DNA from 2 places in the Jeotgalicoccus saudimassiliensis genome. Region 1 is predicted to be linked to the other one. Evidence: predicted binding sites of a transcription regulator. Region 1 holds the regulator's gene; the other holds the start of a gene.
The links. Region 1 encodes CtsR, which represses protease genes until heat stress. Its sites were predicted from a motif close to ATGGTCAATAAAGGTCAAACA; they were not measured.
Positions count from the first base shown of each region.

Region 2: a site for CtsR is predicted at 6,802-6,822, ahead of clpB (ATP-dependent chaperone ClpB). Genes of this name have one in related genera too.

Region 1 covers NZ_CCSE01000001.1:1,751,668-1,763,205, reverse strand. Annotated here, with positions in the region: gene radA (DNA repair protein RadA) at 1-104, opposite strand, end outside; gene RZ44_RS08750 (anthranilate synthase component I family protein) at 318-1,796, shown strand; gene RZ44_RS08745 (ATP-dependent Clp protease ATP-binding subunit) at 1,852-4,296, opposite strand; gene RZ44_RS08740 (protein arginine kinase) at 4,299-5,312, opposite strand; gene RZ44_RS08735 (UvrB/UvrC motif-containing protein) at 5,305-5,817, opposite strand; gene RZ44_RS08730 (CtsR family transcriptional regulator) at 5,822-6,289, opposite strand; gene RZ44_RS08725 (NupC/NupG family nucleoside CNT transporter) at 6,562-7,773, shown strand; gene RZ44_RS08720 (ZIP family metal transporter) at 7,840-8,649, opposite strand; gene RZ44_RS08715 (MurT ligase domain-containing protein) at 8,771-10,096, shown strand; tRNA gene RZ44_RS08710 (tRNA-Ile) at 10,200-10,273, opposite strand; tRNA gene RZ44_RS08705 (tRNA-Gly) at 10,296-10,370, opposite strand; tRNA gene RZ44_RS08700 (tRNA-Val) at 10,393-10,468, opposite strand; gene RZ44_RS08695 (nuclease-related domain-containing protein) at 10,931-11,538, opposite strand, start outside.
Region 2 covers NZ_CCSE01000001.1:290,663-302,200, forward strand. Annotated here, with positions in the region: gene RZ44_RS01455 (alpha-amylase family glycosyl hydrolase) at 136-1,575, shown strand; gene RZ44_RS01460 (CoA-disulfide reductase) at 2,372-3,709, opposite strand; gene RZ44_RS01465 (DegV family protein) at 3,711-4,553, opposite strand; gene RZ44_RS01470 (Cof-type HAD-IIB family hydrolase) at 4,568-5,389, opposite strand; gene RZ44_RS01475 (metal-sulfur cluster assembly factor) at 5,524-5,820, shown strand; gene RZ44_RS01480 (undecaprenyl-diphosphate phosphatase) at 5,873-6,697, opposite strand; gene clpB (ATP-dependent chaperone ClpB) at 6,862-9,450, shown strand; gene RZ44_RS01490 (glycerol-3-phosphate dehydrogenase/oxidase) at 9,498-11,153, opposite strand; gene glpK (glycerol kinase GlpK) at 11,177-11,538, opposite strand, start outside.

The DNA of each region.
Region 1 (11,538 bases):
TCTTCAAGCTGGTTCCAGGCGCCGCAGTTCGGACATTTCCCCATCCACTTCGGCGTCTCATAACCGCAGGCCATACATTCAAACGATACTTTTGGTTTTGCCATCAGTGTACATTCTCCCCCAATTATATTTACGTATTTCCATTGTATTATTTATTTCAATTGATTTAAAGACAGAAGCCTGTGATATTAACGATATTCGGGAACGTTGTTCGTACATTCACAAAATATTTTCAGACTATTCCCTCAACAGGGTTGCAAATCACTTTCAGCTTCTTTAATATATGTTCATATTCTTAAAACAGAAAAGGAGATTCTATGCAGCCATTTAACGATTTTTCCAAGAGCGCGGGTTCTTACAGAACTTTGCCGCTGACTGAAAGCTTTTACACAGATGTGTTGACACCGGTTCATATGTTCAATGCTCTGAAGGACGATGCGCTATATATTTTAGAAAGTCAGGACCCTGCATCAGAATGGTCGAACTATTCATTTATCGGCCTGGATCCTTTTATCGATATCAGTGAAACACCGGACGGTTTTCTGATGACCGATCTCGACACTGATAAAACGTTCAGCTTTAACACTTTAAAAGAAGCGCTGGACTATGCTGAAAATTATGTCGATGCGTATACAGAAAGTATTAATCTGCCATTTAAAGGCGGCGCTGTCGGTTATGTGAACTACGAGGCGGTGCAGGATCTTGCAGGCATCAAAGCACGCAGCAGCACAAATTCCGGAAACTATCACTTCGTCTTTACCCGTACACTGATTGCGTACGAACACCGCGCACAGAAAACTTCTATTGTTTCGTTCGACAGTCCGGAACGTTTCGAAAGCGTTAAAGATACATATAACACTTTAAAGACACGGATTCATTCACTGAAAAAACGGCTGCGGGACAGCGCGCATCTCGAAGATCTGATGCTGTCGAGACGGCAGGCTGAAAATCCAAAGCTGACATTTACAAGTAACTATAAAGAAGCTGATTTCAAACGCGATGTCGACGTCATTAAAGAATACATCAGCCATGGTGAAATAGAACAGACGGTATTATCGCAGCGTTTTGATACTGAAACACAGTGCTCCGGATTCGAATTGTACCGCGTCCTGAGAAACGTTAATCCGTCCCCATATATGTTTTACCTGAATTTCTCAGACGCAGAACTGATAGGCAGTTCGCCGGAGCGACAGCTGCAGGTAAAAGACAGAACACTTGAAATCCACCCGATTGCCGGCACGAGACGACGCGGCAATACTCCTGCAGAAGATGCAGCAATTGCCGAAGAGCTGCTGAACGACGAAAAAGAAGTTGCCGAGCACGAAATGCTCGTCGAACTTGCTCTAGACGAATTCCGAAAAGTTTCCACAGAGGGCAGCGTTGAAGTCAGCCGTTACATGACCATCGGCAGATTCGCTGAAGTCATGCATATAATAAGCATCGTCAACGGGACACTCCGCGAAGATGTGTCGCCGATTGAAGCATTCTTCAATTCATTCCCGGCAGGCACTTTAACCGGCGCACCGAAAACACGCGCGATGGAAATCATCCGGGAACTTGAGCCGGATAACCGGGGCCTGTACGGCGGCTGCATTCTGTATTACGGTTTTGACGGCAATATGGATTCGTGTATTACTATCCGCACGATGATTCTAAAAGACAGCACCGTCAGTGTTCAGGCCGGTGCGGGCGTCGTTGCCGATTCCACTCCGGAAAACGAATATCAGGAAACAATCAACAAAGCGAGTGCACTGTTTAATGCCGTCAACCTTGCTGAAGAAGTGTTCCATTCATAAATTTATGTAAGCAAAACCCCAATCCTCAAAAAATTGAGTGATTGGGGTTTTTATATTACTGCTCGACAGCGTCTGCTTCTTTTTCTTTCGTTGTGACTTTAAATTCATCATCTTTGTAATCGACTGTAACGAGTTTATTTTCAAAGACTTCACCTGACAGCAGTGACTCACTGAGTGTGTCCTCAATATTTTTTTGAATGCTTCTCGCAAGCGGACGTGCACCATATTCCGGATCATAGCCTTCTTCTGCGATGCGTTCAGTTGCTTTGTCTGTCACTTCAATGTGAATGTTCTGATCCGACAGACGTTCTCGAAGCTGTTCAATCATCAGGCTGACAATTTCTTTAAGATGTTCTTTTTCAAGTTTGTGGAACACGATTATGTCGTCCACACGGTTAATAAATTCAGGTCTGAAAGTGTTTTTAAGTTCTTTCATCATCGTACTGCGGACATTTTCATAGCTGTCTGCAGCAGGTCCGCCGAATCCGACGAATCTCTGGTCCTGCAGTTCACGTGCACCGACGTTCGAAGTCATCACGATAATCGTGTTGCGGAAATCGACTGTACGGCCGTTTGAATCTGTTAAACGTCCGTCATCCAGCACCTGCAGGAGCATGTTAAACACGTCAGGGTGTGCTTTTTCAATTTCATCAAACAGTACCAATGAATATGGCTTTCTTCTGACTTTTTCAGTCAGCTGTCCGCCGTCATCATAGCCGACATACCCCGGAGGCGAACCGACCAGACGGGACACCGAATGTTTCTCCATATACTCACTCATATCGACTCGGATCATCGCATCTTCTTCACCGAACATCGTTTCGCTGAGTGCTTTTGCAAGCTCGGTTTTACCGACACCTGTCGGCCCGAGGAAGATAAAGCTTCCGATTGGACGTTTCGGATTCTTAAGTCCTGCACGCGCACGTCGGACAGCTTTTGAAATCGACGTGACTGCATCCGACTGGCCGATAACACGCTCGTGTAAGATCGACTCGAGATTTAACAGTCTGTCCGATTCATCTTCTGCGATTTTAGCAAGCGGAATGCCGGTAATCCCCGCAACGACCAGCTCGATGTCAGAAGGCATTACCGACTGGGATGAGTCGCCCTGTTCTTTTTTCCAGTTCTCTTCGCACTCTTTCACCTGGCGTTCAATTTTTGTCTGCTGATCGCGGTAGTTTGCAGCCGCTTCAAATTCCTGGCTCTGCACTGCCGCGTCTTTTTCTTTTTTCACAGTTTCGAGCTGCGTTTCAAGATCTTTTAAGTCAGGCGGTGCAGCATAACTTCTCAGTCTTACTTTCGATGACGCTTCATCGATTAAGTCGATTGCTTTATCCGGCAGGAAACGATCCTGAATATACCGGTCACTCATACGTACCGCCGCTTCAAGCGCCTCGTCTGTAATCGTCAGACGGTGATGCGCTTCGTAACGGTCTCGGAGCCCTTTTAAGATCAGCAGTGCATCTTCTGCACTCGGCTCATCGACCATTACCGGCTGGAAACGGCGTTCCAGCGCCGCATCTTTTTCAATGTGTTTTCTGTATTCATCGAGCGTCGTCGCACCGATGCACTGCAGTTCACCGCGGGCAAGTGCAGGTTTTAAAATGTTCGAGGCATCGATTGCACCTTCTGCACCTCCGGCACCGATCAGCGTGTGCAGCTCATCGATAAACAGTACAACGTTGCCGGCTTTATGAATTTCATCCATGACTTTTTTCATGCGTTCTTCAAACTCACCGCGGTATTTCGTACCTGCAACAACCGTTCCCATGTCGAGTGACATGACACGTTTGTTTTTAAGATTTTCAGGCACTTCATTGTGAATAATTGCCTGTGCAAGGCCTTCTGCAATGGCCGTTTTACCTACACCCGGTTCACCAATCAGCACCGGGTTGTTTTTCGTTCTGCGGCTCAGTATCTCAACAACACGTGTAATTTCTCCTGAACGGCCGATTACCGGGTCCAGACGCTCTTCTCTTGCGATCTGTGTTAAATCACGTGCAAGTGAATCAAGCGTCGGTGTGTTCGTCTCTCTTTCGACACTGCTGTGTGACTGGAACGACTCAGGATTGCCGAGCATTTTAATCACAGCTGCACGCGCTTTTGTAATGTTCAGATCAAGGTTGGCAAGAACACGCGCTGCCACGCCTTCACTTTCACGGATTAAACCGAGCAGCAGGTGCTCTGTTCCGACGAAATTGTGGTGAAGCTTGCGCGCCTCATCCATCGACAGTTCGATGACTTTTTTGGCACGGGGTGTGTAGTGAATCGATGATGCTTTTTCCGAACCTGTATTAATTAAGTTATGCACTTCTTCATTAACACGCTTTTCATCAATATTAAATGATGCAAGAACTTTAGCTGCGATACCTTCCTGTTCTTTAACGAGGCCGAGCAGCAGATGTTCCGTACCGATATTAGAGTTTTTTAGTGTGATTGCTTCTTCCTGTGCGTATGCCAGCACTTTCTGGGCACGCTCTGTTAATTTACCAAACAACATACTTATTCCCCTCCTAATAATTCACGCATTATGGCTGCCCGCGCACTTTCCGCTGCAGTGCCGTGTGAATCGTATTCTGTTTCTGTATTTAACCGGTCTTTCACGAATGCCGGCTGAATCAGCTGGAACCATTCCTGAAAGTTAAAACCTTCAACTTCTATATAGGATAAATCAATTCCGAGCTTCACATTGCTTAAATGCATTGAAGCTTCCTTTAAAGATAATTTATAGGCATGCCCGAGAATACCGAGTGAACGGCTGACTGCATCGAGCGTATCTATTGTCTTTAATTTCTCTCTTGCCATGCGCTCTTCTTCTATTAAACGATTTTTCAGTTCATTTAAATTGTTAATAATGACCGTTTCTTCAAATCCGAGCGTCACCTGATTTGACAGCTGATAAACCGAGCCCAGCGGCTCAGAGCCTTCCCCGTATATACCACGCAGCGTAAAACCGAAACGTGTGAGGTTGTTATGGAATCTTTGAATTTTGTTCGTCGCTGTCAGCGCCGGCAGGTGAAGCATCACCGATGCCCGCATACCTGTACCGATGTTCGTCGGACACGCCGTTAAATAACCGTATTGTTCATCAAAAGCATATTCTATCCGTGCTTCCAATGTATCATCTATCCGGTTCGCTTTCTCATAAAGCGTCTCGAGCGGAATATTCACCCCGAGCGCCTGAATACGAAGATGATCTTCTTCGCCGAGCATGACGGAAGCATCTTCATCATTATTGATGAAAACACGTGTGCCGTGTCTCGCAAAATTCGGACTGATTAAATGCTTTTCAACAAGTATTGCCCTGTCTTGAACCGACAGCTCTTTCATCGGAGTGAAACCGTAATCCGGAAGCACTTTGGAAACGAGCCCGGACAGTGCCTCAAGATCTTCATCATCCTCGAGCATATGTGTAAACGGCACACCTTTAATATTCCGTGCAAGACGGATCCGGGAGGACATTTCTATTTCTGTGTTTACTGCATTTTTAATCCACGAACTCGTCTGTCTATTCACTTGTCCCACCGTCCTTCAGCACCTGAATCTGATCGCGGATGACCGCTGCTTCCTCAAAAGCCTGCGCTTTCACTTTTTCCTGCAGTGTACGCTCAAGTGTTTCAATGTCTCGTTTCAATTTCAGTGTATCGTGCGCCTGAGTCGGTATTTTACCGACATGACGCTGCTGATTCAGCTGCACTCTCGTAACGATTTCAGGAACGTACCGTTCAAAATATTCATAGCAGTGGCTGCAGCCGAACAGACCGTTTTTCACGATGCTCTGCAGTGTTGAATCGCACGTCGGGCAGACGTACTTTTCTGTTTCCGCCTGTCCGCGCTGTGAATTGCCCGCAAGCATTTTTAACAGCGTCTGAATATCAAACGGATTATCTGTCTGATTATAATTTATATCCATCGATTGATTGGCGCATTGTTCACATAAATACTGTTCTTTGTGAGTGAGCCCCGAACCTTTGGAAATATGAATTACCGCTTCGCGTTCATTGCATATTTCACATTTCATATCATCACTCCTTCGCGTAGAGTATGGCTGTAATTATACGTCGTAAAATTTTCGCTCTTAAAATATCTCTGTAGGGCAGTTCAAGCGATAAAATTTCACGCTTCATTACTGCATCTATAATCTGTGCTTCGCGGTAGGTAATGACTTCATTCTCATACATCGACTGCACCAGGTGTTCTGCATTTAACTGGGAAATATTCTCCCCGATTAAATTCTGCAGGTGTGCCAGATACTCAGTCTCGGAATGAGTTTCGACTTTTGTAATTCTTATGTAGCCGCCCCCGCCGCGCTTACTTTCCACAACATATCCATGTTCATTTGTGAAACGGGTTTTTATAACGTAGTTTAATTGAGATGGTACACAATCAAATTTTTCAGCGATGTGCGCACGTTTAATCTCAACGACTTCATTGCCAGATTGCTCAATCATATCTTTCAAATACTGCTCAATGATATCCGACATATTACGCATATCATCACTCCTCCTTGACCAACTTTGACTAAAGTATACATTCTGTGCGTTTTTTTGGCAAATCAATTGTCCTGCATTTCCCGGAAAATATTTAATGTTCGGATTTCTCAGCTGTCCTGATTTTTTTGTTCATTTTTATCAAATTCCCCTTTATTTCTGTAACCGTTTGCATTATAATGATTCAGTATCGCGTTTATGTAACATTTACTTTATAATTAAATGAAACATATACATAGAGAACAATTTCATAAATTAAATTTTGGAGGCTTATTATGAGTATTGTAATGGGAATAGTAGGTATACTATTCGTTATCTTCCTTGCATGGGTCGCAAGTACTAACAAGAAACTTGCATTCAGGCACTGGAAAAACATCCTTTTACTGCTTGCACTTCAGGTGCTTGCCGCTTTCTTATTCCTGAGTACTACAGGTGGACAGACATTCATCCTGTGGCTTGCAAATGCGTTCGATGAATTACTTGGTTTCGCGAGAGAAGGCGGATTGTTCGTCTTTGGAGATCTGATGAATACTGCTGAAGGAGAACCTGCAAACGTGTTCTTATTCAACGTATTGCTTCCGATTATCTTCATCTCTGCAATTATCGGTATTTTATCATTCACGAGAGTCCTGCCGTTCGTCATTAAAGGTATCGGATTCCTGCTTACGAAGATCACTGGTATGCCTTACATAGAGTCATACAACGGTGCGGCATCAATGATGCTTGGACAGTCGGAAGTTTTTGTTTCACTGAAAAACCACCTTCCGAAAATGACAACAGCGCGTCTTTACACTTTATCTGCTCAGGCAATGAGTTCAATCTCACTGTCAATCGTCGGTGCATTCTTCACAATGCTCGACCCGCAGTATGTAATTATCGCAATCATTCTTAACCTGTTCGGTGTTTACGTAATTGTTCACATCATCAACCCGTACGCGGAAGAAATTAACGACGGTGACGTTGAAATTTCAACTAACCCTGAGCAAGGTAAATCTTTCTTCCAGGTGCTTGGCGACTACATCATCGACGGTGGTAGAATCGTTCTTATCGTAGGTGCAATGCTTATCGGGTTTATCGCTTTAATCGGTCTGTTAAATAACTTATTCCTGTTAATTCCGGGATCAAACTTATCATTCCAGGACATTCTTGGCTATATCTTCATGCCGATTGCATTCCTGATTGGTATTCCATGGGATGAAGCACAGACTGCCGGTTCATTAATGGCAACAAAACTTATCACTAACGAATTCGTAGCAATCTTAGAATTCATGCCGTTAGCAGAAACTCTGTCTCAGAAAACACAGGCAATGCTTTCAGTATTCCTTATTTCATTCGCTAACTTCGCAAGTATCGGTATTATCGCCGGTTCTGTTAAAGGTCTTCACGGCGAAAGCGGAGATAAAGTTGCTAAATTCGGTCTTAAATTAGTATACGGTGCTACACTCGTTTCATTACTGAGTGCTACAATCATCGGATTCTTCTACTAAGATTAAAAATTATACAAAAACTCCGGATGACAATTGTCATCCGGAGTTTTTTCTGTTTATATTATCCTAGCCAAGCGCAACGTCCAGCACCATCATAATCGAAAAGCCGATCATAAATGCGAACACCGCCACATCGGAATGTCCGTTTTTCTGCGTGCCGGGAATAACTTCTTCCACAACGACGAATATCATCGCCCCTGCCCCCGCTGCCAGTGCAAACGGCAATACCGGTTCCATTAATCCGATTAATAATACACCCACAAGGGCCGCCATCGGCTCTACTATTGCCGACATCCATCCCCAGAAGAACGCACGTCTTCTGGATGCCCCGTCACCGCGGAGCGGCATCGCTACAGCCGTTCCTTCCGGGATATTCTGCAGACCGATACCGATTGCGAGCGTCAGCGCACTCATCGCCATTACCGGGTCACCGCTTAAGCCGGCTGCACCAAAAAGAATACCGATTGACAGTCCCTCAGGGATGTTGTGAAGTGTCAGCGACGTAATGAGCAGAGTACTGCGTCTTGAAGTATTATACGCCAGACCTTCCGGGGCATCTTCGCCCCGGTGGCGGTGCGGAATCAGTTTATCGAAGACGTAAATAAATAATGCACCGCCGAGCACGCCTACTAATGCAGGGAACCACTCTCCTACCGGATTATCGGCGCTCGCTTCGATTGCCGGCGCGAGAAGCGACCAGAAACTTGCTGCTATCATGATGCCGCCGGCAAAGCCGAGCGTTATATTTAAGAAGTTTTCGCTTACACCTTTTGTGAGGAATACAATTGCTGCGCCGAGACCCGTCATGCTCCACGTGAACAACGTGGCGAGTAAGGCCTGCTGCCATGCTTCCAAACTCATAAAGAAATCCAACATGTTTACTCTCCTCAGTGATTAATATTGTTTATTATAACGCTTTTCAAAAAATTATAGTACCGAATATACCTTGATGTTATAATTGATACCCAACAGTCTTAAGTTAAAGGAGCGTACACTAATGACAGTCTTATCCACTATAGCCAAAAGCGCAGGGAAGTTAACGCATTATTTACTGACGACATTTACTAAAGGCGGAGGCAGCAGCCTGCCCGGTAAAATCGCTCTTTCAATCGATAAAAACCTGCTTCGCAATCTCGCGAAAAATTACGATGTTATCGTAATTACAGGAACTAACGGTAAAACTTTGACAACGACTCTGACGACAAATGTTCTGTCCAGAAAATACAAGAATATCATTACCAACCGTACAGGTTCCAATATGAAACAGGGCATCGTCGGCGCATTTCTGAATGCACCCCGTACGACAAAAGACGCGATTGCCATTCTCGAAGTCGACGAAGGTTCATTAAAAAATGTCGTTTCAGAGCTGCAGCCGAGACTTTTTGTACATACTAACATCTTCAGTGATCAACTCGATCGTTACGGTACAACTGATAAAATCTATGAACTGCTGCTTGATGCAGCGCGCGAAGTGCCCGATGCAGCCATCATAGCAAACGGCGATCTGCCCCTGTTCAATTCGCACACGCTGAACAACGAACAGAAGTTTTTCGGTTTCGATACAGATATTGAATCAAGCGACCGGACAAAAGAGGATGCACACTGTCCTGAATGCCGCCACACTTTGGAATACAATCATTTCACATACGCCAACCTCGGCGATTATCATTGTCCGTCATGCGGATTCAAACGACCGGAACTCGATTACAAAGTGACCGGTGTGCAGGAACTCGACGTGACACACTCAACGTTTAAACTGGATAACGATCCGTTCACACTTCACAACGCAGGTATATATAACATCTATAATGCACTTGCAGCATACAGCGTCGGTAAGTACTTCGATGTCCCGACAGCGGACATTAAGGAAGCATTTAATGAAAACGAACGCGTTTTCGGCCGTCAGGAAGTCATTATCGCATACGATAAAAAAATCATCCTGAACGTCGTGAAAAACCCGGTCGGACTGGACCAGGTACTGAACCTGGTTAAACTTGAAAAAGAGCCGTTCACACTCGTTGCATTGCTCAATAACCGTCCGGCAGACGGCGTTGATCTGAAGTGGCTGGACGATACACACTTCGAGTCACTGACAGACCTTAATATCGAGAAAATCATCACAGGCGGTATCGCCGTCGATACGATGACCGACCGTCTGGTAACAGCAGGCTTCGACAGAGATAATATCGATGCTGCCGGTGACCTTTCAAGCGTCATCGAAGCGATAGAACATGCACCGACAACGCAGATTCATATGCTTGCAACGTACACAGCAATGCTTGAAATCCGTAAAGCACTAATCGACAAAGGTCATTTAAAATAATATTTATTTTCTACTGTACAGGATGTTAATCCTGTACATTTTTTTATGTGTAAAACAAAAAATCACTCCCGACTTAAAAGTCGAAAGTGATATCTATTGTGAGTGGGCCTAAGTGGACTCGAACCACCGACCTCACGCTTATCAGGCGTGCGCTCTAACCAGCTGAGCTATAGGCCCCTGTTAATTTACAAAAAAAAAATGGAGCGGAAGACGGGATTCAAACCCGCGACCCCCACCTTGGCAAGGTGGTATTCTATCACTGAACTACTTCCGCATTTTAAAAATATGTAATTAAATGGTGGAGAATGACGGGCTCGAACCGCCGACCCTCTGCTTGTAAGGCAGATGCTCTCCCAGCTGAGCTAATTCTCCTGGAAAGCAAAATCAAACTAATATATATAATATAGATTCACTGTAAATTTGTCAATAGATTTTTACATAATATTAATAAAATATAGGGTGTGGGCGGATGCGACGTGACTCATTGCGGAGTAAATGCAAATACTCGGCAATGACACACGCTCATTGCGGAGTACACGCAAATACTCGGCAATGACGCACGCTCATTGCGGAGTAAACACAAATACACGGCAATGACACGCGCTCATTGCGGAGTAAACACAAATACACGGCAATGACGCACGCTCATTGCGGAGTAAACGCAAATACTCGGCAATGACGCACGCTCATTGCGGAGTAAATACAAATACACGGCAATGACGCACGCTCATTGCGGAGTAAACGCAAATACTCGGCAATGATGCACGCTCATTGCGGAGTAAACGTAAATATACGGGAATGACGCACGCTCATTGCGGAGTATCATACAAAATTCTACTGAATTTTATCTTTATAGCGCTGATTCTCGCGAATTTCTGCTATCGTCTCCAGCCAATCATAATATTTAAAGGTATATGTTGTTTTCCGGCCGTTCCCTTCTGAATGACAGTGCTTCTTAAGAAAACGATAAACCCCGTCTTCCGAAATTTGATTATCGATCAAACGCAGAATCGATTGTTTTGTAATCGGCTGCTTATAAAACAGGTACTTGTGGTCACTCATCGTGCGAAGGAGATGAGTTTCATTACTCTCTACCGTCCCGCACGCTGAGCATTTAAATTGGAATCTTTTTTTGATTAATTCAAAACTCTCGCATTCTCCGCAGTACAGTCCGCGCTTTATTCTTCCAAGATCCGCCGCTTCTTCAAAATATGGATTTTCAGCAATGGCCGATTTCACGAGATGCACAATGTCTTTTGCACTTCCCCCAAGCCGTTCGTCCCTGAATTTCCTGAAGTAATTTCGCAGCTGATTCCGCATCACCGTTTCACTCCATACATGTTCACTTTCAGTTGTTAATCTGAAGTCATCTCCCATAAAAATTACGGCACCGTCTACATAAAATTTCATCTTCGATTCATCCCGCAGCTGAATAATCTTTC
Region 2 (11,538 bases), 1.5 Mb from region 1:
CTGTTATATATTAACGGGCCGGCTTTTTATATTTCGTGTTAAAATAAAATTTATGAACAATTAGTGAAACGAAGAACTAATGATGTGAAGTTTAGTATACTGATTATTATACGAAGTAAAAGGTAGGATAAAATTATGAAGAAAATGCTAGCGTTTATGAGCACGGTTCTGGCAGTGCTGTTTATGAGCACGGGTCCTGTATCAGCTGAAGAAAATACATATGACAGAATTTATATGATTACTGTCGACCGCTTTTTAAATAATAATACGTCAAATGATATCGGCGTAACTGCAGACGGTGATCCGTACTACCCGTTCGGCGGGGACTTTGACGGGGTTAAACCGTATCTTGAATACATTAAGGATATGGGATTCAACACGGTTATGCTGTCACCTGTAACAGAACGCGCTGAAGATGACTATCTCGGATACGACGTCACAGACTACGGTGCAATCTCTGAAGCATACGGCAGCCCGGAAGACTTCAACAATCTTATCGGTGAAGCACATGAACTGGATATGAAAGTAATCGTTGATATGCCCGCAGTGGCAACAGATGATTATACAGCACTTGAATCACCTGTATTCAACGACGTGCAGGCGGACTACTACGAGGATATCGGTAGAGAGATTATCGATTTGAACGATGCGGATAACCAGGAAACATACCGGGCGATGGTCCAGAACTTTATCGATACTTACGATGTTGACGGTATCAGCATGTTTGTGAACCAGGACGGTTTAAATGCAGAGGAATTCATGCCTGAAGGCATTGAAACCTACGGAATTTTATCGACTGGGGAACTGACGTCCGAAGGATTTGATACGACAGCATCAGAACAATTCAGAGCTGAACTTGCAGAAACATACGGTGGAATTAACCAGGATATTCCTGAATTCCCGGAAGATCAACAATTGATTATGGCCGATCACTGGTTCTCTGAGCGCTTCACTCATCACGCGGCAGAACAGAACATGTTCCCGGGTACGAGAGTCCAGCAGCTGGTGAATTATTTATACGCATACCGTGGACCAATTGCTATGACATATGGTACAGAAGTTGCGTTTAACGGTTCAGAATATCCGGAAGTACACCCGCAGATGGACTTCCGAAGCGATAAAGAAGTCATCGAATTCATGGAGAATATCGCAGTCGTTTACCGCAACCATGAAATTATGCAGTCTCCCGAATCAGAAACTGAAACGATATTAAACGAAGCGGGACAGTACCTCGTTAAGTACTACACGGACGACGTGGACTACCTGCTCAATATTAACAACACGACAGAAACACAATCCAATACACTTAAACAGACAGCAGAAGAAGAAGGCAAAGTACTGAGCGGAATGCTTATCGGAGATATGATCCGCCCGCACGAGGGCGAATTCATCGCAGTACTCGACAGAGAAGAAACAGAACTGTATTCAATCATCGATGAGGCAGGATTCAACAACGGTTATCTTTACGCAGCAGTACTCATCTTTGGTATCTTCGCAGTATTCGTCTGGGTTGCCGCAAGCCGCAGTAAAAAAGCGAGACTGCAAAGAGAACAAAACGAACAAAATAATAAGTAATTTATAGATTGTGAGCGCACTCCCCGGATTGGGAGTGCGTTTTTTTGTCTGCGGAAGACTGGTGTGAGTGTGCTAGGGGTGAGGAGCGTTGCCGGATGACAACGGCAGTTCCCCGTTGTGAATCGAGCAGTCTCGGATGACAACGGCAGTTCCCCGTTGTGAATCGAGCAGTCTCGGATGACAACGGCAGTTCCCCGTTGTGAATCGAGCGTTGCGGGATGACAACGGCAGTTCCCCGTTGTGAATCGAGCAGTCCCGAATGACAACGGCGGTTTCCCGTTGTGAATCGAGCGGTCTCGGATGACAACGGCGGTTTCCCGTTGTGAATCGAGCAGTCCCGAATGACAACGGCGGTTTCCCGTTGTGAATCGAGCAGTCTCGGATGACAACGGCGGTTCCCCGTTGTGAATCGAGCGTTGCCGGATGACAACGGCAGTTCCCCGTTGTGAATCGAGCGTTGCGGGATGACAACGGCAGTTCCCCGTTGTGAATCGAGCGTTGCGGGATGACAACGGCGGTTCCCCGTTGTGAATCGAGCGTTGCCGGATGACAACGGCAGTTCCCCGTTGTGAATCGAGCAGTCCCGAATGACAACGGCGGTTTCCCGTTGTGAATCGAGCGGTCCCGGATGACAACACCAATCCACCGTTGTGAATCGAGCAGTCCCGGATGACAACACCAATCCCCCGTTGTGAATCAACCCGTCCCAACCAACAAACAACAACCAACAACCGCCTACTCCACACCAAAAAAACCGAATCCATCAAAAATGGATTCGGTTCCCTAAATATAAACTCTACAGTTTCTGAGCTTTCTCTATCGCTTTGTATCCAACCATATTGATAACGTCTTTCGGACTGGAGAAGGGTGGCGCGTAACCGACTTCAATGTTGATCAGATCATAAACAGTGCCGCCTAAACGCGTGTGTGCGGATAAGACGTCGATGCGTTTATCCACGCCGGCAGTACCGACGACTGCTGCTCGCAGTATAATTCCGGTTTCAACCGAAACGTACACGCGCACGTGTATCGGTGCTGCGTCTTTCATATACCCGGATTTATTTTTCTGTTTCTGATCGACAACGAAGTGGGGGACGTCTGCCGCTTCTTTTTCTGATAAACCTAATGTTGCAATATGATAGTCGAAGAACTTAACGATGTTGGTACCGAGAAATCCTTCATGCGTAATGGTTTTATCGCCTGAAATCTGATTTGCAATTATGTGTGCGAGTCTGTGTGCAGGCCATGCGAGTGCAGCCTGCATCAGCATGGCAGGCATATGCTGATAGTGAGTGATTGTCGCATCCCCAAGTGCATATATATTACTGATGTTCGTCTGGCAGTTCTTATTAATCGGAATTTGACCGTTATGAAGTGCAACCCCGGAACCGTTTAAAAATCCGGTGTTTGGCTGGATACCGACACCTGTTATAATCAGCTCCGCATTAATAGTTTCACCGTTTGACAGTACGGCCTGTTTGCCGTCGACATAATCGATTTCCGTATTCAGCTTCAGCGTGACACCGTGTTCGGTCATCGCTTCGTAGAGCACACCGTTCATATCAGCTTCGATGTTTTTGTAAATTCGTTCATCGTGCTGGAGTACAGTAACGTGAATGCCTCTTTCAGTCAGATTTTCTGTCACTTCAAGTCCGATATAACCTGAACCGACGAGTACGGACTCTTTGACGTTATTTTTTTCGATGTATGACATGATGTGGTCAAGGTCCGCCAGCCGGTGGAGTGAAAATGCCTGTTCGGCATCTTTTACCGCCTCAAGCTGTTTCGGTGAACCGCCCGGTGACAGAATCAGCCAGTCATATGTGTCGGTAAATTCTTTGCCGCTGTTTTTATTAAACACAGTCACAGTATTTTCTTCTGAATTAACTGACCGGACTTCATGTCCCGTCTTCACAAAGATGTTTTTCTCCATGAATTTTCCAGGTGTCATATTCATAAGGCTGTCCCGGTTTTCAATGTCTCCGCCGATGTAGTACGGCATACCGCATGACCCGTAGCTGATGTCATCATATCGCTCGTAAATAACGATTTCGATATCCGGGTTCAAACGGCGGAGCTGGGATGCTGCAGTGGCACCGCCTGCAACACCGCCAACTACTATTGCTTTAGCCATCTTACTGGCCGTCTTTAAAGTAGAACAGACCGATAGTGCCGTCTCCGGTATGCGAACTGATTGTCGGTCCGATACTTGAGATGTTTATCGTTTCAAGGTCAGTTTTTTCAAGCAGCTGTTTCTTCAGATCATTTGCAGCTTTTTCAGCGTCGGCGTGAACGATATGTCCCGTTGCTCGTGCGCCTTCTTCGTTTGAAATTTCAACCATGCGCTTAAATACTTTTTTAAGTCCGCGGTGTTTTTCCAGCGGAATTAATTTTCCGCCTTCAAGATGAAGGAGCGGTTTAATATTTAACAGACCGCCGACGAATGCAGAACCTTTCGATAAACGTCCGCCTTCTGCAAGGTAGTCGAGATCATCTACTGTAAACAGATGTCTGATATTGCTTATATCTTTTTGAATTTTAGCAGTGACAGTATCTTTATCGTCGCCGTCAGCGATGTAGCCTGCAGCTCTTTCGATAATTAAACCGATTCCGTAACTCGCACCTTCTGTGTCGAACAGTGTGATGTCCGCATCGGGCTGCTCTTCAAGAATCATGTCTTTCGCGATTGAAGCACTCTGGTATGTACCTGATAAAGCGCTTGAAAAACCGATGTAAATAATACTTTCGTTTTTGTCTGTATATTCTTTGAACATGGAAGCAAATGCTTCCGGATTTGGCTGACTTGTCATCGGACGTTTGCCGTCTTTTATTGCCTGAATGACTTCTTCACTCGTAATTTCAAACTGGTCTTTGTAGCTCTTGTCTCCGATTTGGATTGTCAGCGGCTGTACGTCAGCACCAAGTTCACGTGCTCTTTCGAGCGACAGGTCTGAACAGCTGTCGATTATAAGTTTCATTTATAAAGTCCTCCTTATGGTTTTAGACGCAGGTCAAAGAATTCATTTAAGAAGTGACCGATACCGTCATTATTATTATTTGATTTTGTTACGTAGTTGGAAATATTCTTAATATCATCAATCCCGTTTTTCATTGCAACACCGTGTTCAACGTACTGAAGCATTTCAGTATCGTTGTCTTCGTCACCAAAAGCGATAGTGCGGCTTTGCGGAATGTTTAAATATTCTCTGGCATAGTCGACACCGACTGCTTTGTTTATCCCTTTTTTAATAATTTCAAGTACAGGATAAGGTGCACCCCAGCGGCGCTGCTCAATAACTTCGGCAAACAGGTCATCGAGTGTCTTTCTAATGTTCGGCATTTCGGATTCCTCAGCCTGAACGAGAATACTCGTCACATCTTCAGTGACTGTTTCATACAGATTACCGACGCTTATTTCAGGGTTACCCATCTTAAATGCATCAAAGAGCACGCTGTCGTGGTAGTGAATATATATATTATCTTTTATTTCAGCAACGATATTTTTAATATTAAGCTCCGGTACAATTTTGGCGATTTCCCTGGTTACTTCAAGATCCAGTGTTTCATGCTTCATCTGGAAGTTGAAATCTGTCGGATGATGGACAAATGCACCGTTAAAGTTAACGACAGGCGTCGTCATTTTTAATTCTTTATAATATGGAACACTTGCCCGGTAGGGACGCCCGGTGGAGATCATCAGTTCGTGCCCCTGTTGTTTAAGTGTTGTGAGCACTTCTTTCGTATACGGAGTGATTGTCTTTTCATCCGTTAAAAGAGTACCGTCTAAATCTAAACAAATTAAATGCTTGTCCATATAAATCTCCCTTTTATTTGTGTTAATTAAAATGTTTCTTCTTAATAATAGCATTTATATTTATTGAATGTATAATTTTTGTTATAGTTATGATACATACACTACAGTAAGGAGTGATTAGTTTGGATAAAGCAATGGAAGAAAGCATGTACGGTGCGTTAGAGAACGTTATTGACCCCGAACTTGGTATAGATATAGTGAACCTTGGTTTAGTTTACGGTGTAAACCTCGACGACGAAGGTAATGCTGGTGTGGAAATGACATTAACTTCGATGGGGTGCCCGATGGGACCTCAGATTATGGGACAGGTGGAACACTGCCTGCTGGAACTGCCCGAAGTTAAAGATGTACAAATCGCAATCGTCTGGAACCCGCCATGGGATAAAGACAAGATGACACGTTATGCGAAAATCGCACTTGGGGTCAGCTAATTTAACTTAACAGCACAAAAAAGCCGCGAAGAATTTTCTTCGCGGCTTTTTTCTATGCCCAGATGAACTGGTAAAGTATTGAAAATGTTCCAAGTGCAAAACAGTAGTATACGAAAATAATCAGGTTACCGCGCTCCATAACATTTTGCAGCCATTTAACTGCAAAGTACGTTGCGATTACCGAAACGATAAACGCCAGCAGATAGGCAAGCCATAACGTATTCATGTTCGGATCATTAACGATGTCCCCAACGGACAGCATTGCAGTTCCGAGAGATACCGGAATATATAACAGGAAAGCGAAACGCAGTGCATTTTTCTGACTCAGGCCGACAGCGATTGCTCCGACAATTGATGCACCGCTTCGGCTGATACCGGGTGTTAATGCCATACACTGGGCTATACCGACAATAATTGAATCTTTTACAGTCAGGTCACCATCCTGTTTAACTCCGCGTTTATTTTTAATGAATAATAAGGCAACACCTGTAACAAGAAGCATTAAGCCGACAAACCCGACAGAAATATTATCCCCGATGACATCTTTTAATAACAAACCCGCAACACCGACAGGAATAGTAGCGATAATAAGACAGATTATATATTTGAAATCGGTCACTGCGTCGTTATCTCTGGCACCGTTAAAAACAAATCTCCATAAGTTTTTAATGATACTGATAATATCTTTTCTGTAAACTGTAAGAATTGCAAGGAGTGAAGCTGTGTTTAAAAATATTTCAAACGACAATCCTGAAGCTTCAATTCCAAACAGCTCGCGTGCAATAACGAGATGGCCGCTGGATGAAACCGGAATCGGCTCGGTAATTCCCTGAAGCAATCCTAAAAATACATATTTAATAATAGTAATGATATCCAACTTTATAAATCCTCCTTAAAAGACCCATCAATAAATATATGATAAATTGCACAATATTGCTATTAATTACTTGATTTAAAGATGGAAAAGCGTATAATTAAATTAAGGTCAAAAAAGGTCAAACTAATTTGAACCTTAATTTTACTTAACCGAGGTGAAGTAAATTGGATATTAACAAGATGACAGTGAAAGTGCAAAACATAATTGAACGTGCGCAGCAGTATTCACAGGAACTGAAACTGCAGTCGATCGAACCCGAAGCGGTCATAAAAGCGATGCTGACGGCAGATGAAAGTATGAGTGCTGATATACTGACCCGCGCAAAAATTAATACAGACAATATTATTGAAGCTTACGATGAAAAATTAAGTAAATACAATTCGGTAACCGGAGACAGCGTTGAATACGGCGTATATATGTCGGACGGCTTTTCGAAGCTGTATAACAAAGCTGAAAAGAAAATGGCGGAAATGGAAGACTCATTTATCTCCCAGGAGCATATGCTTCTTGCAGCGCTTGAAGAAGACAATATATTAAAAGAGGCCGTCGTCAATAAAGCGGACATTATTAAAGAAATCATAAAGAAAATCAGAGGGGGAAACCATGTGACAACACAAAATCCTGAAAACCAGTATGAAGTGCTGGAAAAATACGGCCGTGATCTGGTCGAAGAAGTCAGAAACGGCAATGTAGACCCTGTAATCGGTCGCGATGAGGAAATCCGCGACACAATCCGTATACTGAGCCGTAAACGTAAAAACAATCCGGTGCTGATCGGTGAACCCGGTGTCGGTAAAACAGCAATCGTTGAAGGACTGGCACAGCGTATCGTGCGTAAAGACGTGCCGGACAGCCTGCTCGACAAAACAGTATTCGAGCTCGATTTAACATCGCTCGTTGCAGGTGCTAAATACCGCGGTGAATTTGAAGAAAGACTGAAAGCAGTTTTAAAAGAAGTGAAGGAATCAGACGGCAGAATTATTCTCTTTATCGATGAAATTCATATGCTGGTCGGTGCCGGTAAAACAGACGGTGCAATGGATGCCGGCAATATGCTGAAACCGATGCTGGCACGAGGCGAGCTGCACTGCATCGGCGCAACGACGACAAATGAATACCGGGAATATATTGAAAAGGATTCGGCGCTCGAAAGACGTTTCCAGAAAGTACAGGTGCCGGAGCCGGATGTCGAAGATACGATTTCCATTTTGCGCGGACTTAAAGAACGCTACGAAGTACACCACGGTGTACGCATTACCGACCGTGCACTCGTCGCTGCAGCGGAATTATCGGACCGTTATATTACGGATCGTTTCCTGCCGGACAAAGCAATTGACTTAATGGATCAGGCAAGTGCGACAATCCGTACTGAAATGGGTTCAAACCCGACAGAACTCGATCAGATTAACCGCCGTGTTATGCAGCTTGAAATTGAGGAGCAGGCATTAAAAGGCGAAAAGGATACAGTATCTGCAAATCGTCTGGCTGAACTGCAAACAGAGCTCGGCGATATAAAAGAAGAACAGAAAACATTGCAGAACAAAGTTGAAAAAGAAAAAGAACAGATTCAAAAAGTGAATGACAAGCGTGCCGAAGTCGACAAAGTGCGTCAGGAGCTTGAAGAAGCTGAAAACAATTACGAACTTGAACGTGCAGCGGAACTCCGCCACGGTAAACTGCCTCAGCTTGAAAAAGAACTTGCGGAATTTGAAGCTGAAATGGAAACCGCATCGGACGAAGGACGTATAATAAGAGAAGTTGTGACCGAGGAGGAAATCGGCTTTATCGTCAGCCAGTGGACCGGTATTCCGGTAACGAAGCTCGTTGAAACCGAAAAAGATAAACTGCTTAAACTTTCTGATATACTTCACGAGCGTGTCGTTGGCCAGGATGAAGCGGTGGATCTTGTCGCTGATGCTGTAATCAGAGCACGTGCAGGAATTAAGGATCCTGACAGACCAATCGGAAGCTTCCTGTTTTTAGGACCGACGGGTGTCGGTAAGACGGAGCTCGCGAAAGCACTTGCCGCAACGATGTTTGATTCGGAGAAACATATAATCCGCATCGATATGAGTGAATATATGGAAAAACATTCTGTCTCAAGGCTGATTGGTGCACCGCCGGGATACGTCGGTCATGAAGAGGGCGGACAGCTGACTGAAGCGGTACGCCGTCAGCCGTATTCAGTCATCCTGATGGATGAAGTGGAAAAAGCGCATTCCGACGTATTCAATATTCTGTTACAGCTTCTCGATGAAGGCCGGCTGACTGACTCAAAAGGGCGGAGTGTTAACTTTAAAAACACAATCGTTATTATGACTTCGAATATCGGCTCCCAGCATCTCCTGGACACGGTCGTTGTCGATGGTGAACTGAGCGATGAAACGAAAGATATTGTTATGGGTGAAGTTCATCAGTACTTTAAACCTGAAATTATTAACCGTATGGACGATATTGTCATGTTCAGTCCGTTAACCAAGAAAAATATGGGTGCGATTGTCGATCGTCTGCTCGTTGACCTAAACAGACGTCTCGATAATCAGCACATGTCACTTGAAGTAACGGACAGCGTGAAAAACTGGGTGGCTGAAAGTGCATATGAGCCGCAGTTTGGTGCCCGTCCGCTGAAACGTTTTATTCAGAAACATATCGAAACACCGCTTGCGAGAAAACTGATTGCGTCAGATTTGACTGAAGGACTGCATATTAAAGCAGATTATGTGGATGATGAACTGGTATTCGATATTAAATAATAAAATAAAGAGCGTCTGAAATGAAAATTTCAGACGCTCTTTTGCTGTTATCTCCTCGTATCTTCGATTGCAGCATCGAGTTCTTTGCTGTATTTGTTTTTTACTTCATCACCGAATCCAAGCGTATCCTGCAGCAGCTGTTCAACACCGCTCCGGTACATGAGCACATCGTCGATTTCGAAGTACAGCTTGCCGGAACGGCGGACGAAAAAGTCTGTCGGTTTAATTACCATTTCATGCAGTATACCGTATATAACTTCTGCATAAAGCGGCTTTGAAAGACCGTATTTTTCATGGTTGTTATTCGTAATGCCCGCATACTGATAAACAGCTTCGGCATTACTGCCGTATTTCATGGCGAGCACATGACCTTCATCCAGTGAAAGGCCGTAGCTCGGTGCTTTGCGGCTGATATTGTCGACGTAGTTCTGATAGCCGACACTGCCTCCGACTTTTCCGCCGGAGACCGGCTCGTTTTTAGTGGATACTTTCTTCAAATGCATTTTATGATGTTTTTTCAGATATTCCGAAACTTCATCGGTAATTTCCTCTGCCATATGACGGTAGCCTGTCAGTTTGCCGCCGGCAATAGTAATCAGGCCGCTCGTACTGTGCCATATTTCGTCTTTACGGGAAATGTCGGAAGCATTTTTGCTGCCGGACTGTATGAGCGGACGGATGCCTGCCCATGAAGATTCAATTTTAGAAACATCCAGATTTAAATCAGGAAACATAAAATTAACGGCATCGATCAGATATGTTTTATCTTCGGCATCAGCAGTTGGATTTTCCTTCTGTTCACCGTAAAAAGTATCCGTTGTGCCGACGTATGTTTTTCCTGCACGGGGAATTGCAAAAATCATCCGGCCGTCTTCTTTCGTGTCGAAGTACACCGCCTGGGTTAACGGGAAGTCCTCCTGCTTAAAGACAATATGAACACCTTTAGTATGAACCAGATGCTTTTTAGTCTGTTTGCCTGCCTGGTCATTTGCACGGACTTCATCGACCCACGGTCCTGAGGCATTGACGACAGCTTTACTTTTAATTTCATACGTTTCATTTTTGAGAACATCGGTCGCGGTAATACCCGTTACAGTCCCGTTGTCGTACAGGAACCCTTCAGCTTTGACATAGTTGACTGCATCTGCACCGTATGAAGCAGCTTTTTTCATAACTTCGATAGTCAGCCGTGAATCGTCAGTTTTATATTCCACGTAATGGCCGCCGCCGCGGAGCCCGTCGGTTTTAATGTTTGGGACGCGTTCAATGACTTCTTTTTTAGAAAGCATATTGCGGCGCTCATTTTTATCGACCTGTGCGAGAGCGTCGTAAACTTTTAACCCGAGACTTGTAGTAAACTCACCGAATGTCCCGCCTTTATGAAACGGCAGCAGCATCCATTCCGGTGTAGTAACGTGCGGACCGTTTTCATAAACAATAGCACGTTCGCGCCCGGTTTCACGGACGACGTTTACCTGCATTTGTTTTAAGTAGCGGAGACCGCCGTGAATTAACTTTGTACTGCGGCTGCTCGTACCGGCAGAAAAATCCTGCATTTCGACAAGTGCAACATTGAGCCCGCGCATCGATGCATCGAGAGCAATACCGGCACCTGTAATACCGCCGCCGATAATAAGCAGATCGTATTCAAATTTTGACATATGCTCGAGCTGGTGTTTTCTAGTGAGAGCGTTTAACATAATTCTCCTCCTGTATATAAACCTGATTAACTGTCTGCTTTAAACATCTGGGTGGCACGTACAGCGCTCTGCCAGCCGCTGTACAGAGATTGACGTTCTTTATCATCCATCAGCGGAGTAAATGTGGAGTCTGTTTTTTTAAGTGTCTCCAGTGCCTCCTGTGATTCAAAAAATTCCGTGGCAAGGCCGGCAAGATATGCGGCACCGAGTGCTGTAGACTCCAGTATTTCCGGGCGTTCAACATTAGTCTGCAAGATATCCGACTGGAACTGCATCAGGAAATTATTCGCCGATGCACCGCCGTCAACGCGGAGTCTGTCAATCGCAATACCTGCATCCAGCTGCATTGCATCCAGTACATCTTTTGTCTGGTAGGCAACAGCTTCAA